2 regions of the Pelagimonas sp. KU-00592-HH genome follow, and region 2 is predicted to be linked to the other one. Evidence: riboswitches for the same ligand, from Rfam matches in the RefSeq annotation. Region 2 holds a riboswitch; the other holds the start of a gene.
What was found. Region 2 has a riboswitch for thiamine pyrophosphate ahead of thiB (thiamine ABC transporter substrate binding subunit). Riboswitches for the same ligand answer to the same signal wherever they lie in the genome.
Positions count from the first base shown of each region.

Region 1: it holds a riboswitch for thiamine pyrophosphate, as region 2 does, so the genes downstream of both, thiC (phosphomethylpyrimidine synthase ThiC) here and thiB (thiamine ABC transporter substrate binding subunit) in region 2, are expected to answer to the same signal.

Region 1 is NZ_BAABWM010000001.1:785,244-795,609, reverse strand. Features, by position in the region: gene ABWV42_RS03960 (thiamine phosphate synthase) at 1-566, opposite strand, end outside; gene ABWV42_RS03955 (thiazole synthase) at 566-1,333, opposite strand; gene thiS (sulfur carrier protein ThiS) at 1,336-1,533, opposite strand; gene ABWV42_RS03945 (FAD-dependent oxidoreductase) at 1,502-2,470, opposite strand; gene thiC (phosphomethylpyrimidine synthase ThiC) at 2,467-4,266, opposite strand; TPP riboswitch at 4,383-4,513, opposite strand; gene ABWV42_RS03935 (GcvT family protein) at 4,952-7,360, shown strand; gene ABWV42_RS03930 (trimethylamine methyltransferase family protein) at 7,364-8,923, shown strand; gene ABWV42_RS03925 (TetR/AcrR family transcriptional regulator) at 8,925-9,599, shown strand; gene ABWV42_RS03920 (Ig-like domain-containing protein) at 9,864-10,366, shown strand, end outside.
Region 2 is NZ_BAABWM010000004.1:397,440-407,805, forward strand. Features, by position in the region: gene ABWV42_RS17200 (AEC family transporter) at 1-635, opposite strand, end outside; gene aroC (chorismate synthase) at 640-1,743, opposite strand; TPP riboswitch at 1,879-1,982, shown strand; gene thiB (thiamine ABC transporter substrate binding subunit) at 2,017-3,015, shown strand; gene ABWV42_RS17215 (thiamine/thiamine pyrophosphate ABC transporter permease ThiP) at 2,991-4,544, shown strand; gene ABWV42_RS17220 (thiamine ABC transporter ATP-binding protein) at 4,531-5,223, shown strand; gene ABWV42_RS17225 (THUMP domain-containing class I SAM-dependent RNA methyltransferase) at 5,256-6,368, shown strand; gene ABWV42_RS17230 (GlxA family transcriptional regulator) at 6,365-7,315, opposite strand; gene ABWV42_RS17235 (GntR family transcriptional regulator) at 7,439-8,149, shown strand; gene ABWV42_RS17240 (dihydrodipicolinate synthase family protein) at 8,169-9,086, shown strand; gene ABWV42_RS17245 (aldehyde dehydrogenase) at 9,092-10,366, shown strand, end outside.

The DNA.
Region 1 (10,366 bases), on a different contig from region 2:
CGCGTACGGGCTTCGGGGTCGTCGGCCTGCTGGATATCGGTCACCACGGCCGCGCTGTCGGCCCCGGCCTCGAACACACCTGGCACCCGATCAGGTGCCAGGCCGCCAATCGCAACAAGCGGCGTGGTGCCTGCCATGCGCTTCCAGCGCGTGACGTTCTCAAGGCCCTGCGGCCCCCATTTCATCTTTTTGAGCAGGGTGGGATAGACTGGCCCCAAGGCCACATAGGCCGGATCAAAAGACAGGGCGCGATCCAGTTCGCTTTCGTCATGTGTGGAAAGGCCGAACCGGACACCGGCGCGGCGCAGGGCGACAAAGTCGGCAGTGTTCATGTCTTCCTGTCCGAGATGGACGAAGCCGCAGTTGAGATCGAGGGCGGCCTGCCAGTAGTCGTTGACCACCAGTTGCGCGCCATGCACGGCACAGAAATCGCGGGCGCGGGCGATCTGTCGGCGCACTTCGGTCTCTGGCAGGTCCTTGATCCGCAGTTGCACCAGTTTCACGCCATGGGGCACCAGCAGTTCCAATGCGCTGACGTGGCTGACGATGAGGTAGAAACGCTCCATTATCCAAGCTCCGCAAGGCCAAGGATCGGGGTCGAGGGCACGGCCATGTCGCGCCGTTCCATTGGATCTGCCGTGTGGCCAAGGCGGCCCGCCTCGATCGCCAGCGCCATTGCGCGAGCCATGGCAACCGGATCACCGGCCCGTGCAACGGCGGTGTTGAGAAGAACCGCGTCCATGCCCAGTTCCATTGCCTGCGCCGCGTCCGAGGGGCGGCCGATGCCGGCATCCACGATCAACGGGGTATAGGGGAAATGCGCCCGCATCGCGCGCAGGGCATCCGGCGTGCGCAGCCCCTGGCCCGAGCCAATCGGCGCCCCCCAGGGCATCAGCACCTCGCAGCCAGCGTCCAGAAGGCGTTCACCAACCACCAGGTCATCTGTGGTGTAGGGAAAGACCGCGAAGCCCTCGTCGACGAGTTCCCGCGCCGCATCGACCAGTGCGAAGACATCAGGCTGGAGGGTGTCGGAATGGCCGATCACCTCGAGTTTGATCCAGTTGGTGCCAAAGATCTCGCGGGCCATATGGGCGGTGGTGATGGCTTCTTGTGCGCTGTGGCATCCGGCGGTGTTGGGCAGCACGCGGGCGCCCGTGTCGCGCAGCATGTCCCAAAACCCCGCCCCTGAGCCTTGGGCGGTTTCGCGGCGCAGCGAGACCGTGACGATCTGGGTGCCGCAGGCGCGGATCGCCTCGGCAAGGATCGCGGGAGAGGGGTACTGCGCGGTGCCTAGCAGAAGGCGCGAGGTGATGTCTGTGCCGTATAACTGCATCGTCATCCCCCCTGCATCGGCGCCAGCACTTCCAGCCGGTCGCCTTCGGCAAGCGGGGTCGTGGGGCGGGCGTCGCGGGCGACAAACTGGCCGTTGATGGCGGTGGCGATGGCGGGGCTGTCAAAGCCCAGCTCGGCCAGAGCCTCGGCGAGGGTCGCGGAGGTAATGTCACGCGGTTCTGCGTTGACGAGAATGTTCATCGGAATGTTCCTGAAAGAAGTGCTGTGCCAGTTGGGTCGCCAGGGCCGGTGCGATGAGAAAGCCGTGGCGGTAGAGGCCGTTCACATGGGTGGTCTCGCCAACATGGGTCAGACGGGGGATGTTGTCGTCAAAGGCGGGGCGCAGGCCGACACCGGTTTCGATCACGCTGGCCTCTGCCAGGGCGGGGTGGAGCGCAAAGGCCGCGCCCAGAAGTTCAAGGAGCGAGCGAACCGTGATGGGGGTCCAGGCCCCGCTTTCGATCATGGTCGCGCCGATCATGTAGACCCCGTCGCCACGCGGCACGAGGTATAGCGGGATACGTGGGTGCAACAACCGCAGGGTTCGCGTGATCTCGACCTCTGGTGCCTCGATCACCGCCATTTCCCCCCGGATGGGGCGCAGGCCGGGCAGGGAGGACGCCATGCCACGACAATCGACATCAACGGTCGGGGGCGCGGGGGTGTCGTAGAGGATCGAGACACCCATTTCCTGAACAGTGCTGGTGAGGTCCAGAAGCGCCCTGCGCGGATCAAGATGCGCCTCGTCTGCAAAGAACAGCCCCGAGGTGAACCGCCCTTGCAGCGCAGGTTCAAGCGTGGCGATTTCCGCGCTGTCCACGGTGCGGTGGGCCTCTGTGCGGCGGGCAAAACGGGTCAGTTCGGCACGGTCGCGGGGCGGCGCAACCACGAGAGTGCCGCGCTTGGTGACAGGGGTGATCTGCTCCCACCACGTGATCGCGCCCTGACCAAGGCGGACGACCTCTGGTTCGGCGGTTTCGCCTTCGCACCACGGGGCCAGCATGCCGCCGGCAAACCAAGAGCTTAGGTTGTCAGAGGGGGCAGCACCTGCCTCGTAGATCGTGACCGCCGCGCCGCGTCTGGCCAGTTCATAGGCACAGGCGAGGCCGGCAACGCCGGCCCCCGCGATGGTGATCATGCCTCGTCCTCCGCAAGCGGCACATAAAGCTCTCCGCCCTCACGGAACTTGGCGGCCATGGCCTCCATGCCTTCCTTCTGGGCTTCGGCGCGGATGTCGTGGCTGATCCGCATCGAGCAGAACTTCGGCCCGCACATCGAACAGAAATGAGCGACCTTATGGGCCTGTTTCGGCAGGGTCTGGTCATGGAATTCACGCGCGGTGTCGGGATCGAGAGAGAGGTTGAACTGGTCCTCCCAGCGGAATTCGAAACGGGCGCGCGACAGCGCATCATCGCGGCGCTGGGCACCCGGCAGACCCTTGGCCAGATCGGCGGCATGGGCGGCGATCTTGTAGGTGATCACGCCGGTTTTCACGTCGTCACGATCCGGCAGGCCAAGGTGTTCCTTGGGCGTCACGTAACACAGCATGGCACAGCCGAACCAACCGATCATCGCCGCGCCGATACCGGAGGTGATGTGGTCATAGCCCGGCGCGATATCGGTGGTCAGCGGCCCAAGCGTGTAGAACGGGGCTTCGTGGCAGCACTCGAGCTGCTTGTCCATGTTCTCCTTGATCTTGTGCATGGCCACGTGGCCCGGCCCCTCGATCATCACCTGGCAGTCCTTGGCCCATGCGATCTTGGTCAACTCGCCAAGGGTTTCCAGCTCGGCGAACTGGGCCGCGTCGTTGGCATCGGCAATCGAACCGGGCCGCAGGCCGTCACCAAGCGAAAAGCTCACGTCGTACTTGCGGCAGATGTCGCAGATTTCCTCGAAATGCTCGTAGAGAAAGCTTTCCTTGTGGTGATGCAGGCACCACTTGGCCATGATCGACCCGCCGCGCGAGACGATGCCGGTGACGCGGGTGGCGGTCATCGGCACCATGTGCAGGCGCACGCCCGCGTGGATGGTGAAATAGTCGACACCCTGTTCGGCCTGTTCGATTAGCGTGTCGCGGAACACTTCCCAGGTCAGGTCTTCGGCGATGCCGTTCACCTTTTCCAGCGCCTGATAGAGCGGCACGGTGCCGATGGGCACGGGGCTGTTGCGGATGATCCATTCGCGGGTGTTGTGGATGTTGCGCCCCGTCGACAGGTCCATCACGGTATCGGCGCCCCAGCGGATCGCCCAAACCATCTTGTCGACCTCTTCCTCCATGCTTGAGGTGACGGCAGAGGTGCCCATGTTGGCATTGATCTTCACAAGGAAGTTGCGGCCGATGATCATCGGCTCGGATTCGGGGTGGTTGATGTTGGCGGGAATGATCGCGCGGCCCGCGGCGATTTCGCTGCGCACGAATTCGGGCGTGACATAGTCGGGGATGTTCGCGCCCCAGTCGTTTCCGTCGCGGTGGCAGGGGGCGGTTTCGCGCAGCTGGTTCTCGCGGATCGCCACGAATTCCATTTCCGGCGTGATGATACCGGCGCGGGCATAGGCGAGCTGGGTCACGGCGGCGCCATCCTTGCCGCGCAGGGGCGGGCGGATGGAGGGGAATTCAGGGGTCAGGCGGTCGCCTTCGACAAATCCGTTGTCTTCCGGTTTGACGGCGCGGCCGGTGTAGGCCTCGACGTCGGCGCGGGCGTCGATCCATGCGCGGCGCAGTGGTTCGAGACCCTGCCGGATGTCGGTGAGGATGTCGGGATCGGTGTAGGGTCCCGAGCTATCATAGACGGGCAGAGGCGGCTCGCCCGCGGTGGGATGCACGGAAATCTCGCGCATTGGCACGCGAATGTCGGCGTGGATGTCGCCCGGCACGTAAATCTTGCGCGACGCGGGCAGTTCACCCGTGGTGATCTTGGGGTTGGGGACGTTCATTTTGGCGCTCCTCAAGTGGTCTACTCAAAAAGACACCAATTGAGGAAAGGCTGGGAAACAGAGGGTGTACGGCCCCCTTGTTCGGTCAACGCCGCCCTTGGGTGTACAGATCCCGCGGGTGAGCGCACCTAGCTTCCTACGCCAGCATCAACTGGGTCAGGTTCAAAGGGTCGCGTCACCTAGATCGGATCGCTCCGACCAACTTCAGCCTCTCAGTCCCATAGGCGGGACTCCCCTGCGTGCCTCAAGTCATAGGAGATGAATTTGGCTTCGGCAAGGGGGGGGTGCGGGGGCTTGCGAGGGGTTTGAATGGGGTGTGAATGAGCCGTTCCGTGTTGGATGAACGGTTGCGAAGTGAGTTTGGGAGCTATTGAAGTAGTAATAATTTCAGTATGTTAATCCGGTTTTGAAGGCATTTTCCTTTTGGGTGACGTTGGTGAGTTCTGAGCATTCTAACCGTCGGAAATCCGTGTGCCCGATGCGTGCTCGCGCCTAGGCCAGTTTCGCTGAACACCTAGCGCCAGTCGAGAAAATCACTGCGCTCACCCCCGTCAAGAATCACAATTTCAGGTGCGTGTCAGAAAAGTGTGGACAGGAATGTCCAGAATCGCGGATACAATTGGACAGAGTTGTCCAGTTTCGGGCGCGACGCGTTGCGAGACCCATCGGATCAGGGAGAGAGATCATGAAGTCGCATTATCGTGCAGTTGTCATTGGCGGTGGCGTCGTCGGCGCGTCCGTTCTGTATCACTTGGCCAAGTTCGGCTGGACCGATGTCTGCCTGATCGAACGTTCGGTCCTTACCGCAGGTTCGAGCTGGCACGCGGCGGGCGGCTTTCACGCGCTGAACGCCGATCCCAACATTGCCTCGCTTCAGGCCTATACCATCGATCTCTTGTCCGAGATCGAAAAGGAAAGCGGCCAGTCCGTGGGGATGCACATGACTGGCGGTATGACGCTGGCAGGCACGCCGGACCGTTGGGAATGGCTGCAGTCGGCCTATCGCACCTTCCAGTCGATCGGCATCGACGACTGTCGCCTGATCACGCCGCAGGAAGCCAAGGAGCTCTGCCCGATCATGTCGACCGACGGCATCATCGGCGGTATGTGGGCCGACCGGGAAGGCTATGTCGACACCACCGGCACCGTACATGCCTATGCCGGCGCGGCCAAGAAACGCGGGGCGGAAGTGATTGAGCACAACCGCGTTCTGGAACTGCATCAGGTCGAGGGTGGCTGGAAAGTTGTGACCGAGAAGGGCACGATCCACGCCGAGAACGTGGTGAACGCGGCAGGCCTTTGGGCCAAGCAGGTTGGGCGCATGGCGGGTATCGAACTTCCGGTATCGCCGCTCAACCACCACTATCTGATTTCCGACACCATCCCCGAGTTGGAACAGCTTGATTTCGAAGTGCCGATGACCGTCGACCTCGAAGGGTTCACCTATATGCGGCAGGATCAGAAAGGCATCCTTCTTGGCATCTACGAGATCGACCACGAACACTGGATGGTGGATGGCGCGCCGTGGGAATATGGGTTCGAGCTGCAACAGGAAGATCCGGACCGCATCGAGAAAGAGCTGATCCTTGGGTTTGAACGCTATCCGGCCTTGCAGGAGGTCGGGGTGAAGACCTGGGTCAACGGTGCCTTTACCTTTGCACCGGATGGCAACCCGCTGGTTGGTCCGGTGCGCGGCAAGCCGGGGTATTGGTGCGCCTGTGGCGTGATGGCGGGCTTCCTTCAGGGCGGCGGGGTTGGCAAATCGCTGGCCGAATGGATGATCCACGGCGAACCCGAGGCGGATGTCTTTGGCATGGATGTCGCGCGTTTCGGTGACTATGCCCAGAACAAACGCTTCATCAAGGAAACCACCGGCCAGTTCTACACCCGCCGTTTCGTGATGACCTATCCGAACGAGCAATTGCCCGCGGGCCGCCCGTTGAAGAAGGCCCCCGCCTATGACGGCATGACCGCCGCTGGCTGCCGCTGGGGTGTTGGCTATGGGCTGGAGCAGCCGCTCTACTTCGCACCCACCGAGGATTTTGTCGAAACCCCGACCCTCAAACGCTCCAACGCCTTCGATATCGTCGCTGGCGAGTGCAAGGCTGTGCGCGAGGCGGTGGGCCTGCTCGACATTTCCGGCTTTTCCCGCTTCGAAGTGTCGGGCGAGGGCGCCGAAGCCTGGCTCGATAACATCATGGCCTCCGCACTCCCGGCGCCAGGTCGTGCTAAACTTGCCCCGATGCTGGGCCACGATGGCCGCATGAAGGGCGATCTGACTGTCTTCAACTGGGGCGATGGCACATGGTGGATCATGGGCAGCTACTACCTGCGGGAATGGCACATGCGCTGGTTCCATGACCATATGGGAGAGGGCGTTGCTGTACGTGATCTGTCGGATGCGACCGTGGGCTTTAGTCTGTCCGGCCCCAACAGCCTCAAGGTGCTGGAGACGCTCACCGAAAGCCCCATCGGCGACCTCAAGTTCATGGGTTGCGGCACCTTCGATATCGGCATGTTGCGCTGCAAGGTGGGCCGTCTCTCGGTTGCGGGCGAACTCGGTTATGAAATCCATTGCTCGGCGGCAGAACACATCACCTTGCGCGAAACCCTTCTGGAGGCAGGGGCCGCGTTCGGGATGAAAGAAGTTGGCTTCAATGCCCTTCTGAGCCTGCGTCTTGAGAAGAGCTTTGGCATCTGGAGCGCGGAATTCACCCAAGGCTATACCGCTGGCCAGACCGGCATGGATCGCTGGATCGACTGGACCAAGGGCGACTTCATTGGCCACGCAGCAGCTCTGAAGGAGCGCGAGTCCAACGGCCCGAACCAGCGTGTGGTTACCTTGGAGGTGGATGCCGTGGATGCGGACGCCAGCGGGTACGAGCCTGTCTGGAAAGACGGTAAGCGTGTGGGTTTTGTCACCTCCGGCGGCTATGGTCACACGGTTGGCAAATCGCTGGCCATGGCCATGATCGACAGCGACGTGGCGGGCGAAGGATCGGAACTGAGCGTGCATATCGTGGGCGCGGAACGGCCCGCGCGGGTGATTGCGCCGTCACCCTATGATCCGCAAGGCAAGGCGATGCGAGGATAAGTCATGAGCATGGAAAACTCTGGTTCAACACGCGGGCGTCGACGGCGGGGGCGTGGGGGCGCGGATGTGGCACCCGAGGTCAAGCGCGAGGTAAACTATCGCCAATTGCGCAATCCCTTTCCCCCGATGAACGTGTTCTCGGAAGACGAGATCGCGAACATGCACGAAACCGCGCTTCGGATGCTGGAAGAGCTTGGCATGAAGGTGCTGCACGCGGAGGCGCGCAAGATCTATGCCGCCGGGGGCGCGCGGGTCGATGAAGACAGTGAAATGGTGTTCATCGGGCGCGACATGATCGAGGCGGCGCTGGCCTCTGCGCCGCGCTCGATCCAGTGCCGTGCCGGCGCGCGAGAGCGTGACATTACCCTTGAGCTGGGCAGTCTGGTGTTCCAGGCGGGCGCAGGGGCCCCCAATGCAACCGATCTTGAACGGGGCAGGCGGCCGGGCAGTGAGCGGGACTATATCGAGTACCTGCAACTGACCCATCATTTGGACGTGTTCCAGATGATTTCGCCGCAAGTCGAACCCCAGGACGTCCCTGTCCATCTGCGCCACTATTTCACCACCCAGGCGCAGATGACCTATACGGACAAGTTCCCCTTCATCTTTTCGCGTGGCACGCCGCAGGTGATGGACAGTTTCGAGATGATCCGCGATTTCCGTGGGCTGAGCGACGACGTCTTCATGGCCAACCCGCACTGTTACACGATCATCAACACCAACAGCCCCCGTACGCTGGACATTCCGATGGCGCAGGGGCTGATTGACTTTGCCCGCAACGGTCAGGTGTCGATCATCACGCCGTTCACCCTGATGGGGGCGATGGCGCCGATCACCGTGGCGGGGTCGATCACCCTGTCACATGCCGAGGCGCTGGCGGCCCTGACGCTGACCCAGTTGGCAAGGCCCGGTGCGCCAGTCTGTTACGGCACCTTCACGTCGAACGTGGATATGAAGTCTGGTGCGCCGGCATTTGGCACGCCCGCGCATTTTCAGGCGTCGCTGGCGGCGGGACAGCTGGCTCGCTTCCTCGGATTGCCCTGGCGCTCTGCGGCAGGGTCGGCGGCAAATATCAACGACGTTCAGGCCGCGAATGAGAACCAGATGGGCCTTTGGGGCTGCCTGATGGCTGGTGCGACGGTGGTGATCCACTCCGCAGGGTGGCTCGAAGGTGGGTTGAGTGTGTCTTATGAGAAACTGGTGACCGATGCCGAGGTTCTCAACATGATTGCCGAACTCTGCGCCGGGGCGCAGGCGGGCGAGGACGAGATCGGATATGAAACCGCGATGAAGGCGGTTGAGCCGCAGGGCCATTTCTTTGCCGCACCGCAGACGATGGCGCGCTACAACACCGAGTTCTACGAGCCGGTCGTGCATGACTATGCCAACTTTGGCACCTGGACAGAGCGTGGCAGTCTTGATGCGAACCAACGGGCGACACAGGTCTGGAAGGAGATCGTTGCCGCCGACGCGCGTCCGGAGATTGACCAAAACCGCCTTGAGGCATTGAAATCCTTTGTGGCAAAGCGTACCGCCGAAGGTGGCGCCCCACCCGAGAGTTGACATGGCCAAACGAGTAACCCCGCTGCTGCACCGAGACGACCCCAACAAGGATCCGCTTGTCGGCCACGTGAAGGTCACCCGCGAAGACTGGCTGAATGTCGCGCGGGATGTTCTGGTCAGTGACGGGGTGGCCGAAGTGAAGGTGCTTGCGCTGGGCGAGCGTCTCGAGGTGTCGCGCTCGAGTTTCTACTGGTACTTCAAGAGCCGCAAACACCTTCTCGAGGTGCTGTTGGACGACTGGGAAGAACGCAACACCAAGACCATCGTCGACAACTGCGCCCTGCCTGCCGAGACCATCACCGAGGCGGTCTGCAATTTCTTTCGCTGCTTCATTGATCCTGCTCTGTTCGATCAGGGGCTGGATTTCGCGGTGCGGGAGTGGTCGCGCCGTGACGGGGCCGTGCGCCAACGGATCGACAATGCCGACAAAACGCGTCTCGCTGCCTTGGCGCAGATGTTCGAGCGGCACGGCTATGATGCGCAGGAAGCGGATGTGCGCGGGCGTATCCTGTATTTCATGCAGCTTGGCTATCACGCCTTGGAAGTGCGCGAGCCAATGGAGGCACGGATCGGGCGTCTGGACGGCTATCTGGAGTGCTTCACCGGGGTGAAACACGATCCGGAGTCGCTGGCGGACTACAAGGCCTATAGCGAAGTTCTGGGCAAGACGACCTAGGGCAAATCAGGGTGATTTGCGGCGGAGCGCCGCTCGCAAACGCGGGGGCGAGCACCTTGAGATTTGCGCAGGATTACACGTCAGGGTGAATGACGCCATTTAGCGACACAACCCATTGTGGAAAGTGTGACATCTTTTCGACGGCCTAGATATGGTGATGCGAAGGGATAGCACAAAACTATCTAGTATTTTTTCGAAGGCAGAAGTATAAAGTTTTCCAATTAAAGGCGCGTTAAAGCGCTATATATCGAGCGGTGAAATGTCATGAGTGGTATTGGATTTGCCGTCCGCAGTGCGGACGGGGTAGTTGTGCGCGGTCAAGCGATTGATGGTACGGTCGAGGCGCGCCACGCACAGGAATTGTCTTTGAACCTGTCACCCGAAGAGGTGAAGGTGATCTCACGCCGGGGCGGCGATCTGGTGATCCAGACGCAGGACGGCGAAATTGTTGTTCTCGAGGGGTATTTCCAAGGCCCTCTTTCGGATGAGCGCGAACTCTTTCTCAGTAAAAGCGGCCAATTGCACAAGGTCGATCTGGACGACGACGCCGGCCAGCTTGTCGCCAGTTTCGATGCGATCCCGCTGACGGAGAAGTGGAGCCAGTATGACGAGCTGACCTTCCTCAACCTCGAGCGCGTCGAACCGGTGGTTGCACCGATTGGCGGCCCTGTGATTGGCGGGCTGGGCAGCTTGCTGGGCATTGGGGGCGCGGCGGCCGTCGCAAGCACGATCGTGCCGGGTGGCGACGGTGGCCCCGCGACGCCGAC
Region 2 (10,366 bases):
ATCACCACCAGTGACAGGGCCGACGCCGAGGCCGCCAGCATCTTGAACAACCGCGTCGCCGAGTCGGGCAGAGCCACGCCGCTTAGCGAGACAAGGATGCCAAGGGCCAGCCCGATCACCATTGGCCGTTTGGCAACACCCCAGAGGATCATCAGGATCTGCCGCGTGACCGAGGTGTGTCCCTTGCCCCGTGACAGGTCCATCAGGATCAGACAGATCGGGATCAGGATGACGTTTTCAACAAGGAAGTTGAGCGCGAGGATCACCCCGGCGATGTCCGGAAACACCAGCAACATGACCGGAAATCCGATGAAGCCCGAGTTCGGACAGGCGCTGCCCATCACCGCGACTGCGCGTCGAGTCGCGTCAGGGGCTGTCATCGAGAACCAGAGATAGGCCAGCAAGATCGTCGCCAGGCCCCCCAACAGGAACACCGCCATGTAACCGGGATGCAGCACATCCCCAAGATCACGCGAGGCCACCGCGTTGAACAGCAGAGCCGGTAGCGCAATGTTCAGGACGTATTTGCCAAGTGTCCGCATGTCCCCGGCGCTGAACCAGCCCATCCGCACCACGACATAGCCAAGGGCAATCGCGGCGTAGATCGGAAAGGTAATGGCGAGGATTGCGCCCAAGGGGTCAGCCGATCTTACCGCGGTTTTCGCCGACTTGGCCGCGATGCAACAGCATATGATCGAGGATCACGCAGGCCATCATGGCTTCGCCCACCGGAACGGCGCGAATACCAACACAGGGATCGTGGCGGCCCTTGGTGACAACTTCGATCGGGCTGCCGTCCTTGCGGATCGACTTGCGCGGGGTCAGGATCGACGAGGTCGGCTTGACCGCGAAACGCACCACGATGTCTTGGCCGGTTGAAATACCACCCAAAATGCCGCCGGCGTGGTTCGAGGAATACTCTGGGCCGTTCTCGCCCATATAGATTTCGTCGGCATTGTCGGTGCCCATCAGGCGGGCCGCGTTCATGCCTTCGCCAATTTCAACGCCCTTCACGGCGTTGATCGACATCATCGCAGCGGCAAGATCGGTATCCAGCTTGCCATAGACCGGCGCACCGATGCCCGCAGGCACATTGCGTGCCACGACTTCGACAATACCGCCAACCGAGTTGTGCTCTTTGCGGATTTTCTGAAGGTAGTCTTCCCATTCCTGCGCGATTTCCGCGCCTTGCGGAATCCAGAACGGGTTCTGGTCGATGGCGTCCCAGTCGAACTTGCTGCGGTCGATTTCCAGCTCGCCCATCGCGGTCATGTAGCCCTTGATCTCGACATTGGGGGCCAGCGCCTTGATGGCTTCGCGTGCGATGCCACCTGCCGCTACACGGGCCGCGGTTTCACGCGCAGAGGACCGCCCGCCACCGCGATAGTCGCGGATGCCGTATTTTTGCCAGTAGGTGATGTCGGCATGGCCGGGCCGGAAGGTTTCCGAGATATCGCCATAGTCCTTCGAGCGCTGATCGGTGTTTTCGATCATCAACTGAATCGACGTGCCCGTAGACTGCCCTTCGAACACACCCGACAGGATTTTCACCGCATCCGGCTCGTTGCGCTGGGTGGTGTTCTTGTTCTGGCCGGGGCGACGCTTGTCGAGCCACTGTTGCAGCATCTCCGGTTCGATCGGCACACCGGGAGGGCAGCCATCCACGGTAGCACCAAGGGCGGGTCCGTGGCTTTCACCCCAGGTGGTGACGCGGAAGAGATGGCCAAAGCTGTTCATCGACATGGGGCGGGCTCCTTTGTTCCAAGGCGGAATAGCGGTCTGGAGGTCTTTGCTCAAGGGGCTTTGCCCATTCGCCGCAGTCAACCTTGCTGGACTCATGGAATCCGCTTGTCACCGGCCGCTGGCGTCACTAGGGTCGCGCCTACCTCGGGGTGCCCGAATTGGGCTGAGATGCAAATCGTTGCGAACCCGTAGAACCTGAACCGGTTAAGACCGGCGGAGGGAAGGCTGACTCTCTTCCAAATAAGCTCCGTCCGTCGCATTTTGGAGGATGCCATGAAGTATCTTGCGTTTGCCACGGGAATGATGGCCGCCACTGCCGCGGTGGCCGAGACACCCGTTCTCACTGTTTACACCTACGACAGCTTTGTCTCGGATTGGGGCCCCGGCCCGGCGGTCGAAGCTGCCTTCGAAGAAATCTGCGGTTGCGATCTCAAGCTGGTCGGCGCTGGCGATGGCGCGGCGCTTCTGGCGCGGATCAAGCTGGAAGGCGCGCGTTCGGATGCCGACGTCGTGCTTGGCCTCGACACCGGCCTGACGGGCGCAGCTGCCGCAACCGGCCTTTTTTCACCGCATGGCCAGACCGTTACCACCGACGTGCCGAACCCCTTTGGCGAACTCGGCAGCTGGGACGACGCCAACTTCCTGCCCTATGACTGGGGCTATTTCGCCTTTGTCTACGACACCACCAAGCTGGAAAATGCACCGACTTCCTTCGAAGAGCTGGCCGCATCCGACGTCAAGATCGTGATCCAGGATCCCCGTTCCTCGACTCCGGGCCTCGGCCTCCTGCTCTGGGTGAAAGAGCAGTACGGTGATGGTGCCGCCGCGATGTGGGAAGGCCTTGCCGACAACGTCGTGACCGTGACCAAGGGCTGGTCCGAAGCCTACGGCCTGTTCCTTGAAGGCGAAGCCGACATGGTGCTGAGCTACACAACCTCGCCCGCCTACCACATCATTGCCGAAGAAGATCAGAGCAAGGCCGCCGCTGCCTTCCCCTCGCACTACATGCAGATCGAGGTGGCTGGCAAACTGGCGGGTAGCGATCAGCCGGAACTGGCGGATCAATTCCTGAGCTTCATGGTCTCGGATGGGTTCCAGTCGATCATCCCGACCACCAACTGGATGTACCCCGCCTTTACCCCGGCTGCGGGTGTACCAGACGCCTTTGCCGCGCCGATCGCGCCGGAACAGGCACGCCTGATTGCCACCGACAAGGTACAGGCCATCCGTGACGAGGCGCTGGCCGAATGGCTGGGCGCGCTGTCGCAGTAAGGCGCTGGCCCGGGATTGGCGCTGCGGCCCTGGTCGCGGCGCTTGTTCTGGGCACATTGCTGGCCGTCGCCCTGCGCGCAGAAGCGGGGCGCGGCCTTGGGCCGTCTGATTGGGCGGCCATTCGATTTACCATTGTTCAATCCGTACTGTCCGCCGCCATAAGCGTGGCGCTTGCCATCCCCGTCGCCCGTGCCCTGTCGCGACGGCGGTTTTTCGGACGCCGTGTTCTCATCACGCTGTTGGGCGCCCCTTTCATTCTGCCCGTGATTGTCGCGGTTCTGGGTCTGCTGGCGGTTTTCGGGCGCAGTGGCATCCTGAACGAAGCGCTCCGCTGGCTGGGCCTTCCCGAAGTACAGGTTTACGGATTGCACGGTGTTGTTCTGGCGCATGTCTTCTTCAACCTGCCATTGGCCACGCGCCTGATCTTGCAGGGATGGCAGCAAGTGCCCGCCGAACGCTTTCGCCTTGCCGCGCAACTGGGCTTTGGTCCGCGCGAGATGTGGCGCGTGATCGAAGCCCCCATGCTGTCGCGTGTCGTGCCTCCGGCTGCCGCCGTGATCTTCGCCATTTGCCTGTCGAGCTTCGCCGTGGCCCTGACATTGGGCGGCGGCCCCAAGGCCACCACGGTTGAACTCGCTATCTATCAGGCCTTCCGCTTCGATTTTGATCTCGGGCGCGCCGCGCTCCTGTCCTGTGTGCAACTGGTTCTGGTTGGCATTGCCGCGCTTGTTGCCCTGAAACTCTCCGGCAGCGAGGGTTTCGGCGCGGGGCTGGATCGTGCCGTGCGCAGGTGGGATAGCGCCGGTTTGGGCCGGATTAGTCTCGATTCCGCCGTCATTGCCCTTGCCGCCCTCTTCCTCTTGCTCCCGATGTCCCTTGTTGTGATCGACGGGCTTCTCGGCATCACCAAGATGCCCGCGCAGGTGTGGAAGGCGGCCGGTGTTTCGGTGCTTGTGTCACTTGGATCAACCGCGCTCATGCTGGCCCTTGCCCTGCCCATCGCAATCGCCGCCGCCGGCAAGAGCAGCTGGCTGGAGGCCGTTGGCCTTTTGGGCATCGCCTCTTCTCCGCTCGTGATCGGGACGGGGCTGTTCATCGTCATCTACCCGATTGCCGATCCCTTTGATTTCGCCTTCCCGGTCACGGCGCTTGTCAATGCGATCATGGCGCTGCCCTTTGCCCTGCGCATTCTGATCGGGTCAACCCGCGACGTGGTACAGGGTTATGGCCGTCTAAGCCTCTCTCTGGGCCTCACAGGGCGGCAATGGCTGCGTATCATCTACTTGCCACGGATGCGCGCGCCGCTGGGGTTCGCATGTGGCCTAACTGCAGCGCTGTCCATGGGAGACCTCGGGGTCATTGCCCTGTTTGCCGATCCGGAAACGGCGACTTTGCCCTTGCAGATGTATCGCCTGATGGGCAGCTATCGGATGGAGGCGGCATCCGGCGCGGCGCTTTTGCTGCTGGTGCTGAGTTTTGGCCTGTTCTGGCTGTTTGATCGCGGAGGGCGTGGCCATGCTGACTCTTGAAAATACCCTGATCCGGCAGGGCGGCTTCTCGCTTACCGCCGATTTCTCGATCCAGCCCGGCATGCGCGTTGCGGTGATCGGCCCATCTGGTGCGGGCAAATCCACCCTGCTGAACCTCCTCGCCGGTTTCCTGGATCCCGAAACAGGGCGCGTTCTCAATCAGGGTCAGGATATGACACATGCGGCTCCGGGACAGCGCCCTTTGGCAATGCTGTTTCAGGACAACAACCTGTTTCCGCATTTGACCGTGGCCCAGAATGTCGGCCTTGGTATTCGCCCCGATCTGCGCCTTGATGCGACACAGGCCAGCCGCGTTGAGGCCGCGCTGAAACGGGTGGGGCTCGAAGGATACGGCCCCCGCAAACCGGCAGCGCTTTCTGGGGGCCAACAAAGCCGCGTCGCCCTTGCTCGTGTTCTCGTGCAGGACAAACCCTGGGTCCTGCTGGACGAGCCCTTCGCGGCGCTCGGCCCCGCACTCAAGGTGGAAATGCTGGATCTGGTGGCCGAGGTTCTCGACGAAACCGGTGCAGGGCTCTTGATGGTGAGCCACGATCCGCAAGACGCACGGCGCATCGCGCCCCACACCGTGCTTGTGGCCGATGGCGTGGCCCATGCCCCCACCGCCACCGCAGACCTGCTCGACAATCCGCCGCCTGCGTTGCGGGCATATCTCGGCTAGGCTTCACGCGGATCTCTCGTTAGACAGGCGCCATGACAGCCAACGCTACATTCGAAATCTTCCTTCAGGCCGCACCGGGCCTCGAACTCATCGTCAAAGACGAAGCCGCCGCTCTGGGGTTCAAGAAACCCAAGGCCATGCCCGGCGGCGTGCGGTTTCGGGGCAACTGGCGCGATGTCTGGCGTGCTAACCTCGAAATGCGCTGTGCCGGTCGGGTGATGGTGCGCATTGGCGGGTTTCAGGCCATGCACCTGTCGCAGCTTGAAAAGCAGACTGCGGAACTTCCATGGCTACGTTTCCTGCGCCGCGATGTGCCAGTGAAGGTCGAGGTGACCTGCCGCAAGTCCAAGATCTACCATGCCGGTGCCGCCTCGGAACGGATCGAGCGCGCACTTTCGAGTGCCGTTGGTATCCCCGTTGCGATTGATGCGCCTTTGCAGATCAAGGTGCGGATCGAAGACAACCAGTGCAGTTTCTCGCTCGACACCTCAGGCGAACCGCTGCACAAGCGCGGCAACAAGGGGGCGGTCGGCAAGGCACCGATGCGTGAGACGCTCGCGGCCAGTTTCCTGCGCCAATGCGGCTATGACGGCACCGAACCTGTGCTTGATCCAATGTGTGGATCAGGCACCTTCGTGATCGAGGCGGCAGAGATTGCACGCGGTCTGAAACCGGGCCGTTCCCGCGCCTTTGCCTTTGAGAAACTTGCAACCTTCGATGCGGGTATTTGGTCAGGCCTGCACTCAAAATCAGAGTCTAATTCACCAGAATTGCGGTTCTTTGGCTCTGACCGAAACAAAGGTGCCGTCACCGCGGCCGAACACAATGCCAAACGCGCGGGCGTCGAAGACCTCACCGAATTTGCACATTGCGGCGTCAGTGAAATCCAGCGCCCTTCCGGCCCGCCCGGCCTTGTCATCGTCAACCCGCCCTACGGCACGCGGATCGGCGAGAAAAAGCAGCTGTTCGCGCTGCACGGGGCGCTGGGCAAGACGATGCTCGACCGTTTTCGGGGCTGGCGTGTCGGGATCATCACCACCGATGGCAGCCTCGCCAAGGCAACCGGCCTGCCATTTCTCGAACCCGGCCCGCCCGTTGCGCACGGCGGGTTGCGGGTGAAACTCTACCGGACTGATCCGCTCTAACCGATTGTGGATTTCTGGGTGGTCGGGGTGATGCCGAATTTCGACCGATAGACGCGGCTGAAGTGACCGGGGCTTTCGAACCCGCAGGCCAGCGCGATTTCCGTGACCGACTGATCCGTCTGCACCAGAAGATTGCGCGCCTTCTGAAGCCGCAGATCGACATAGTACTTCTTGGGCGAACAGTTCAGATAGCGGCCAAAAAGCCGTTCAAGTTGCCGGGTCGAGATGCCGATTTCCTCGGCAATCAGCGCCGGTGACTGGGGCGCCTCGATGTTCTCGTTCATCATCTGGATCGCCTTGACGAGATGCGGATTGCGCATCCCGTGGCGAGATTGAAGCGAGACCCGCTGTTCCGCGCTACTTTCGCGCACGGCGTTATAGACCATCTGATCCGCCACGGCGACGGCAAGCTCATTGCCGTGCTGCTCGGCGATCAGGTGGATCATCAGGTCGGCCGTCGCCGTCCCCCCCGAGGCGGTCACGATGGACTCATCCGCAACAAAGACGCTGCTCACGAGGCTCACTTCGGGAAAGTCCTCCATGAAACCGTCGTGGAAATCCCAGTGTATCGCAGCGCGTTTGCCATCAAGCAGCCCGGCTTTGGCCATGATAAAGGCCGCCGAACACAATGCGCCAAGCTTGGCTTTGCTGACCCGCGCCTTGCGGATCAGATTCAGCAGCGGTTGCGAGACGTGATTCTGAACGTTGATACCGGACAGGATGAACAGGCGGTCACACTCGGGCACCGAGTCATAACCGTGATGCACCACCGTCACGATGTCGTTGGAACAGGTCGCCGTCTCGCCGTTTTCCGAGATCAGAGACCACTTATAAAGCTCTTCGCCACTGACAAGGTTGGCAATGCGCAGCGGTTCAATCGCGCAGGAAAACGCGATGTGAGTGAATTCTGGCACAAGCACAAAGGCAAAGTGTTCCGGCTTTTTCATGAGTAAACCCTAGCGTGAGTCGTGAATCCGCACCACGGCGTCGCATCGGTGTAATCGAAATTTTCTGTGTATACAAATTGTATTTTATGTTAGGTCAGCAAAATCGCAGACCGGGAGACACTGATGAAAACCGACTCGAAATCGCGGAAAATGGCTCTCTACGAGGCGCTCAAGATGGGTATCCTGACCATGCAGATGCGTCCGGGTGAAGACCTTGATGAAACCGCGCTCAGCGAAGAGTTTTCCCTTTCGCGCACCCCCCTGCGCGAGGTGTTTCGCCAGCTTGCGGGGGAAGGCTATATCAACCTTCGCGAGAATCGCGGCGCGCGCATATCCGAGATGTCTCACACCACCCTGCGCGATTTCTTTCTGACCGCACCGATGATCTATGCTGCCGTTCTGCGCCTCGCGGCCAAGAACGCGCGCGCCGATCAGATCGTCAGGCTGAAAGAGGCGCAGGCAGAGTTTCGCGCCGCGTTGAAATCCGGCACCGGTGCAGATCGCGCCCTTGCCAACAACCGGTTTCACGAGATCACCGGCGAGATGGCCGACAACGTCTATCTGACGCCCAGCTTTCACCGCCTGCTGATCGATCACGCCCGCATTGGCATGACCTTCTATCGCCCAACCGACAATCGCATGGCCGAGAACCTGTCGGACGCCGCCGAACAGCACGACCAGATCATCGCCGCCATCGAAGCCGGTGATGAGGCTGCCGCCGGCAAGCTGGCTGATGATCACTGGGCGCTGTCGCGCGACCAGATCGAAATTTTCGTAATGCCTGCCGGGCTTGATCTGCCGCTTGGTGATCTGCCCCGCAAGACCCCCGCTTAACTCCGAACAGAGGATGCACATGACTCCGATTTTCAAATTCGAAGGGATCTACACGCCGGTCGTGACGCCCTTCAACGACGACCACAGCGTCAACTGGGACGCGCTGGCCGACGTGATCGAGAACCTGATCGACAAGGGCGTGCACGGCCTGATCTCCGGTGGTTCGACCGGCGAAAACTATGCCCAGTCCGTTGAGGAACGTCTTGAAATCGCGCGTTTCACCCGCGAACGCTCCAAGGGGCGTTTGCCGTTGATCGTAGGCACGGGCGCGATGATGACACCGGATTCGATTGCCCTTGCCACAGGGGCCCGCGACATGGGGGCCGATGCGATCCTCTTGGCCACGCCGCCCTATTCGGTGCCCACCGAACGCGAGAACGCCTTGAACGCACTCGCCATCGACAAGGCCGCGAACCTGCCGGTGATGCTCTATAACTACCCCGGCCGCATGGGCGTCCACATGGGGGAAGAGTTCCTCGATCGCGTTGGCCGGTCGCGTAACATCTGCGCCATCAAGGAAAGCTCGGGCGACATCAACCGCGTGCACCTTCTGGCGCGTGACTATCCACACATCCAGATGTCCTGCGGCATGGATGATCAGGCGCTTGAATTCTTCGCATGGGGCGCGCGCAGCTGGGTTTGCGGCGGATCGAACTTCCTGCCCGAGGAGCACGTGGCCCTGTATCAGGCCTGCGCCATCGAAGGGAACTTTGACAAGGGCCGCCGCATCATGAGCGCCATGATGCCGCTGATGCGCGTGCTCGAGCAGGGTGGCAAGTTCATCCAATGCATCAAGCACGGCGTGACGATGAACGGCATCGACACCGGCCCGATGCGGCCGCCGCTCAAGGGGCTCAACAAAGACGACAAACGCGCGTTGGAACAAGTGATCCGCGTGCTGAAATCCACCATCGCAGATATTCAGGCAGAGGGGTAAGGATCATGGATCTGCTGACACAGGAAGAATACACATCCATCGCCGCCAATCTGACCCTGCCAACCAATGCCTTCATTGATGGCGGCTATCGTCCGGCAGCGTCGGGCAAGACCTTCGAAAGCGTAAACCCGGCAACCGGCGAAAAGCTGGCTGACATCGCGGCCTGCGGGCAGGAAGACGTGGACTTTGCCGTGGCGAAGGCGCGTGAAGCCTTTGAAGACGGCCGCTGGTCGCGGATGCACCCGTCAGAGCGCAAGGATGTTCTGATCCGTTTTGCCAAGCTCCTGACCCGCAACCGTCGCGAACTGGCGGTGATGGAGGCGCTTGATTCCGGCAAAACCATCTTCGATTGCGAAACCGTCGACGTGCCCGAAACCATCCACTGCATCAAGTGGCATGCCGAGGCCATCGACAAGATCTATGATCAGGTCTCGCCCGCATCCGACGATCATATCGCCATGGTCGTGCGCGAACCCATCGGGGTTGTCGGGCTGGTCCTCCCCTGGAACTTCCCGCTTCTGATGCTGGCCTGGAAAATCGGTCCGGCCCTTGCGGCAGGCTGTTCGGTGGTTCTGAAACCTGCGGCGGAAACCACCCTGACTGCTCTGCGCGTGGCCGAACTGGCCTCCGAAGCGGGCGTGCCCAAGGGGGTGTTGAACATCCTGCCGGGCGGTGGTGCCGACGTCGGTGAACCGATTGGCCGCCACATGGACATCGACATGGTGTCTTTCACCGGCTCGACAGTCACCGGCAAACGTTTCCTGACCTACGCGGCAGAAAGCAACGCCAAGGAAGTCGTGCTCGAAATGGGCGGCAAGAACCCCTGCGTTGTCATGGACGACGCCGAGAACCTTGATCGCGTGGCCCAGCACATCGTGAACGGTGCCTTCTGGAACATGGGCGAGAACTGCTCTGCCACCTCGCGCCTGATCGTGCACAAGGACGTCAAGGCCGAGCTGATGGAACGCATCAGCCACCATGCCCGCGAATGGAATGTCGGGGATCCGCTGGATCCGGAAACCCGCATGGGCGCATTGGTCTCCAAGGCGCATTTCGACAAGGTGTGCGGCTATCTCGACAAGGCAGAGACCGTGGTTCTGGGCGGTAAGGCCCACAACGGCACTCATGTCGAGGCCACCGTTGTCGAAGTCGACGGCAATGATCACGATCTGGCCCGCGAAGAGATTTTCGGCCCGGTTCTCTCGGTCATCACGGTTTCCGGTTTCGACGAGGCCATCGCCATGGCCAACGATACCGAATACGGCCTTGCGGCGTCGATC